One region of the Bradyrhizobium sp. CB3481 genome, then DNA from elsewhere that is predicted to be linked to it. Evidence: riboswitches for the same ligand, from Rfam matches in the RefSeq annotation. Region 1 holds a riboswitch; the other holds the start of a gene.

Region 1 (3,203 bases):
ACGTTGCGCCACTCCTCGGTGAACGCCTTGGATTTCTGGACATGCGCGGTGTCCTCGATCGCGGCGACCGCCGCCAGCATCGCCGGCGTCGAGACGTTGAAGGGGCCGCGGATCCGGTTGACGGCATCGACGATGTGCGCCGGGCCGAACATCCAGCCGATCCGCAGCGCCGCCAGCCCGTGGATCTTGGAGAAGGTGTGCGTCATCACGGTGTTGTCCGTGGTCGCCACCAGCTCCAGGCCGAGTTCGTAATCGTTGCGCGAGACGTAGTCGGAATAGGCGGCGTCGAGCACCAGCAGCACATGCCCCGGCAAACCGGCGCGCAGTCGCTTGACCTCGTCGAACGGCACATAGGTCCCGGTCGGATTGTTCGGGTTGGCCAGCCACACGAGCTTGGTCTTCGGCGTGACGCGCGCCAGGATCGCATCGACGTCGGCGGTGTAATTGGTCTCGGGCGCGACGACGTTCTTGGCGCCGTTGGCCATCGTCGCGATCGGGTACACCAGAAAACCGTGCGCGGTGGAGATCGCCTCATCGCCCTGGCTGAGATAGGTGTGCGCCAGGAGGTTGAGGATTTCATCCGAGCCGGCGCCGCAGATGATGCGGTTGGGGTCGAGCCCATAGGCACGGCCGATCGCCTCGCGCAGTACCCTCGAGGTTCCTTCCGGATAGTCCTCCAGATGCGCCACCGTCTCCTTGTAGACTTCCATCGCCTTCGGCGACGGCCCGAACGGGGTCTCGTTGGCGGACAGCTTGAACACCTTGCGACCCGGCTCCGGCACCGGGGACTTGCCGGGCGTGTAGGGCGCAATATCGAGAATGCCGGGATTCGGCACGGGGCGGTTCATCTTCAACTCCGGAAATGGCGGGGCGGTGACTTAAGGCTTGGCCGACCCATTCGCCGGCACCGTATAGCGCGTTGCGTGGCTGCCGACGAGGGCCGAAGAGCGCACCGAGGCGCCGGCCTGGATCAGGGCAGCCTTGATCTTCTCGAAACCGGTGCCGGCATCCGACACCAGGAGCGCCGCGCCGTCGAAGGCGGTATCGGGCACCGCGACGATCTCGGCGAGCGGCGCCACCGCGCGGGCGATGTCGGCGTTCCATCCGGAGACGCGCACGCTCCAGGTCTGCACTTCCGTCACCATGGCATCGTCGGCGACCCGCGAGATCACGAACACCGGCAGCGCGGCCGGATGATCGGCGCGCTCTAGGAACGGCAGCCGGGCGATGATCTTCGGCGCGCCTTCCGTCTCAAGCAGATTCCACCACGGCGTGCGGCTCGAAATCGCGGAGACCAGCGCCAGATCGCCTTTCGATTTCGCCACCGCCTCGACGGCGGCCTGGGCGCTGAAATGGCCGACATAGGGCACGACAAAGCCGAAGTGAAAGCGCGCCGAATCCCGCATCGCGGACTCGCCGACCGAGACGTCGGCATGCACCGCGAACGGCGCCTGGACATAGGTGAACGTCGAGATGATGACGCGCCAGATGCTCTCGATGGTGTCGAGCGGCAGGATGCCGCGATGACGCCGCACCAGCTCGCGCATCATGCTGGCCTCGCGCGCCGGCCGGAACGCGGAGCCGACCTCCTGGGTCTGCTTGACCTGGATCAGGCGGTCGATGATGTCGCCGCGCGCCATCAGCAGCCGATGGACCTGCTCGTCGATCGCATCGATCTCCTTGCGCAATTCCTGCAGCGAGGGCGGGGCCGGGGGAACGTTGGACATTTCGAAAACCTTCAGTGCCGGATCGATCCAAAATCGCCGGCAAGCCTGCTCATTGCTTAGAAAAGACGGCCACTGAAAGCAAAGAGAAACGGCAGGCCCGGCGCGAGCCGCAACCCGGTTAACCATGGGCGTGCCTTGACGAAAAGCCCGCCAGCGACTAATTTTAGGCTATTCCGTGGTCATTTGAGCCGGCCGGCTTGCAGCCACGTTAAACAACTCGCTAAACAGGCCGGGGACAGAGTTGATCCCGGCCGAACCTTTCGTTCAGGCCGGGTTTTTTATGGCCTGATTTCTGTCTGATAAGGGCCTCCGCGGGGAGGCGGATGGCACGTCATGGCAAACCTGCATTCGATACCAAGCCCGTCGATCCAGAGCGGGGACCGCGCGCACGAGGCCGATCATCCGACGTCGCTGCTGGCGGCGTTCGGCATGGAGCAGCCGCTGCGGCTCGACTGCGGCGTCGACCTTGCGCCGTTCCAGATCGCCTATCAGACCTATGGCGAGCTCAACGCCGACCGCTCCAACGCCATCCTGATCTGCCACGCGCTGACCCTCGATCAGCACGTCGCCAACGTGCATCCGCTGACCGGCAAAGCCGGCTGGTGGGAAATCATGGTCGGCCCCGGCCGCCCGCTCGATACCGAGAAATACTTCATCGTCTGTTCGAACGTGATCGGCGGCTGCATGGGCTCGACCGGCCCGGCCTCGACCAATCCGGCCACCGGCAAGGCGTGGGGGCTGGATTTTCCGCTCATCACAATACCCGACATGGTCCGTGCGCAGGCCATGCTGCTCGATCGTCTCGGCATCGAAACGCTGCTCTGCGTGATCGGCGGCTCGATGGGCGGCATGCAGGTGCTGCAATGGACGGCGGCCTATCCGGAGCGCGTGTTCTCCGCGATGCCGGTCGCCTGTGCGACGCGGCACTCGGCGCAGAACATCGCATTTCACGAGCTGGGCCGGCAGGCCGTGATGGCCGATCCGGACTGGCATCACGGGCGCTATTTCGAGCAGGACACCCAGCCGCATCGCGGACTCGCCGTCGCGCGGATGGCGGGACATATCACCTATCTCTCGGACGCCGCGCTGCATCGCAAGTTCGGCCGGCGCATGCAGGATCGCGAGCTGCCGACCTTTTCGTTCGACGCCGATTTTCAGGTTGAGAGCTATCTGCGGTACCAAGGCTCGTCCTTTGTCGAGCGCTTCGATGCCAACAGCTATCTCTATCTGACACGGGCGATGGATTATTTCGACATCGCCGCCGACCATGATGGTGTGCTGGCGAAGGCGTTTGCCGGCATCAAGACGCGGTTCTGCGTGATCTCGTTCACCTCGGACTGGCTGTTCCCGACCTCGGAATCGCGTGCCCTGGTGCATGCGCTGAACGCGTCCAGCGCGCGGGTGTCGTTTGCCGAGATCGAGACCGACCGTGGCCACGACGCCTTCCTGCTCGACGTGCCCGAATTCTTCGACATT
Region 2 (3,203 bases), 270 kb from region 1:
GCAGTGATGCGCTGCAGAGCCGGGGCCTCGTTCAACTGGCGCGCTGAGGAAGTTGCGTCCCGGCTCAGCGGCGCAGCGTTACCGGACGATGCTGCGCATCGCCTAGGCTGCACCGCGTCCGGGACACGCAAACTACACCCGGAAATGCTTGCTTAGCTTCAGGCCCTGCGCCTGGTAGTTCGAGCCGATGCGCTGGCCGTACATCGCATCGGGCCGCGACAGCATTTTCTCATAGACCAGGCGGCCGACGATCTGGCCATGCTCAAGGATGAACGGCACCTCGCGCGAGCGTACCTCCAGCACGGCGCGCGCGCCCTTGCCGCCGGCGCCGGCATAGCCGAAGCCGGGATCGAAGAATCCGGCATAGTGCACGCGGAACTCTCCGACCAGCGGATCGAACGGCACCATCTCCGCGGCGTAGTCCGGCGGCACCTGCACGGCTTCCTTGGAGGCCAGGATGTAGAACTCGCCGGGATCGAGGATCAGGCTGCCGTCGGACCGCGCCGGGATCGGCTCCCAGAATTCGTCGACCGCATAGCCGCCGCGGCGGTCGACATCGACGACGCCGGTGTGGCGCTTGGCGCGGTAGCCGACGAAGCCGCCGGTGTTCTGCCCGGACAGATCGACCGACAGCGCGACGCCGTTGGCGAGGTCAGCATCGTCGATATCGACCAGCCGCTCGGCGCCATGCAGCGCATCGAGTTCGTCGGCATTGAGGATGGCATCGCCGGCGCGGAAGCGCACCTGGCTGAGCCTGGAGCCCTCGCGCAGCAGCACCGGGAATGTCTTCGGGCTGATCTCGGCATAGAGCGGGCCGTGGTAGCCGGCACCGATCATGTCGAAGCGGCGGGTGCCGTCGGCGATCACGCGGGTGAAGACGTCGAGCCGGCCGGTCGAGCTTTTCGGGTTGGCGGCAGCCACGATCTCCGGCGGCAGCGCGAGGCTCTCGAGCAGCGGCACGATGTAGACGCAGTTGGTCTCGAGCACCGCGCCATCCGAAAGGTCGATCTCGTGCAGCTTCAGTTCGTCGATGCGCTCGGCGACGGTGGCATCAGGCCCGGGCAGGAAGCTCGCGCGCACACGGTAGGCGATGTCGCCGAGCCGGAGATCAAGGCTCGCCGGCTGGATCTGGCTTTCGACAAACGGGTATTCGGGCAGGATCAGGCCGGCATCGGCCATCGCCGCTATCATGCGGTCGGGCAGAATTCCGTTGGCGTCGGGCGGGAGCGTGAACGGCACGGCGCGGTCCTCTGAGGTGGCCCTTCCGGATGCCCAAATGTCATCCAAACCTCATAAATATGGGCTTTTAGGGGTTATCCGATGGCCGCCTTGACTGAAAGGGCGCAAGCGAATATCAGCATGACTTATCCCGTGGTGATTTGAGCCGGCCGGCTTGCAGCCACGTTAAATAAATCGCTAAACAGGCCGGGGACACGTGTGATCCCGGCCTGTGGAAATTATTCCAGGCCGGTTTTTTGTGACCATTTTCCAATGGTCACGTCGGAGGTCACATGTCTGAATTGAAGTCTGCCGCCCGCTACCGCCCCGAAACCCGCCTGGTCCATGGCGGCACCCTGCGCTCGCAGTTCGGCGAGACCTCGGAAGCGCTTTTTCTCACCCAGGGCTACGTCTACGACAGCGCGGAGCAGTGCGAGGCGCGCTTCAAGGGCGAGGCCCCCGGCTTCATCTATTCGCGCTACTCCAATCCGACGATTTCGATGTTCGAGCGCCGCATGATCGAGCTCGAGGGCGCGGAAGCCGCGCGCTCGACCGCGACCGGCATGGCCGCCGTGACGACCGCGATCCTCGCGCCGCTGCGGGCCGGCGACCATCTGGTTGCCTCCAAAGCCCTGTTCGGCTCGTGCCTCTACGTCGTGCAGGAGCTGTTGCCGCGCTACGGCATCGAGACGACGCTGGTCGACGGCCTCGATCTCGACCAGTGGCGACGTGCCTTGCGGCCGAACACCAAGTCGTTCTTCCTGGAGAGCCCGACCAATCCGACGCTCGACGTGCTCGACATCCCGGCGATTGCCGAGATCGCACATAGCGGCGGCGCGCGGCTGATCGTCGACAACGTGTTCGCTACGCCGATCTGGCAGAGCCCGCTGTCGCTCGGCGCCGACGTCGTGGTCTATTCCGCGACCAAGCATATTGACGGCCAAGGCCGGTGCCTGGGCGGCATCATCCTGTCCTCGGAAGCCTTCATCGCCGAGCACATCCACAACTTCATGCGCCAGACCGGGCCGTCGCTCTCGCCGTTCAACGCATGGGCCCTGCTCAAGGGGTTGGAGACGCTCGGCGTGCGCGTGCGCGCGCAGACCGAGACCGCAGCGAAAATTGCGGACGCGCTCGCCTCACATCCGAAGATCTCGCGGCTGATCTATCCCGGCCGCGCTGATCACCCGCAGGCGGAGCTGGTGAAGAAGCAGATGCGCGCCGGCTCGACGCTGATCGGCTTCGAGGTCAAGGGTGGCAAGGCGGCGGCGTTCCGCGTCCTCAACGCGCTGCAGATCTCGCGCATCTCGAACAATCTCGGCGACGCCAAGAGCCTCGTCACGCATCCGGCAACGACGACGCATCAGCGACTGGCGCCGGAAGCGCGCGCCGAGCTCGGCATAAGCGAGGGCTTTATCCGCTTCTCGGCCGGCCTCGAGCATCCGGATGATCTGATCGAGGATTTCGCGCAGGCGCTGGAGAACGCGTGAGGGGCGGTGCAAACAGCCACACAATCGGTGTCGTCCCTGCGAACGCAGGGACCCATACGCCGCGGCCTTGCTGATGAGAGACGCTAGTTGACGCCCGCCTTAACTCACTACGCCCTGTGGTTATGGGTCCCTGCGTTCGCAGGGACGACGGCGTAGATATAGCTCGGCTACATCGGCCGATACGTCCGCACGTCGCCGGGCACGTTGACGCCGAGCTTGATCTGGCCGACCGACTTGATGATGTCGTCGCCGAGCAGTTGCGCGAAGCAGGCGTAGCCCCAGTCGCTCATGTGCAGGCCGTCGGAGATCACGAAATTCTCGATCGGGATCGCCTGCTTCTCGTGCCAGTCCTTCATGACCGCGAAGCGCGGGAAGATCCCGACCTTGCGCAGCTCGGCGACCTTGCCCAGCAGCTTCGTCATCTTGCCGGCGCTCTCGGCGTGCTCGTTGACCCGCGGCGAATATTGCGGATCGATCAGCACGACATCGGAGCCAACA

Evidence for each region. Region 1 has a riboswitch for S-adenosylmethionine ahead of QA643_RS04745 (homoserine O-acetyltransferase). Riboswitches for the same ligand answer to the same signal wherever they lie in the genome.
Region 2: another riboswitch for S-adenosylmethionine. It lies ahead of QA643_RS03355 (O-succinylhomoserine sulfhydrylase); the one in region 1 lies ahead of QA643_RS04745 (homoserine O-acetyltransferase).

Annotation. Positions count from the first base shown of each region.
Region 1 covers NZ_CP121647.1:987,626-990,828, forward strand. Annotated here, with positions in the region: gene hisC (histidinol-phosphate transaminase) at 1-848, opposite strand, end outside; gene QA643_RS04740 (chorismate mutase) at 879-1,727, opposite strand; SAM riboswitch at 1,893-1,972, shown strand; gene QA643_RS04745 (homoserine O-acetyltransferase) at 2,061-3,203, shown strand, end outside.
Region 2 covers NZ_CP121647.1:716,367-719,569, reverse strand. Annotated here, with positions in the region: gene QA643_RS03360 (2'-deoxycytidine 5'-triphosphate deaminase) at 133-1,239, opposite strand; SAM riboswitch at 1,362-1,441, shown strand; gene QA643_RS03355 (O-succinylhomoserine sulfhydrylase) at 1,512-2,705, shown strand; gene QA643_RS03350 (SGNH/GDSL hydrolase family protein) at 2,873-3,203, opposite strand, start outside.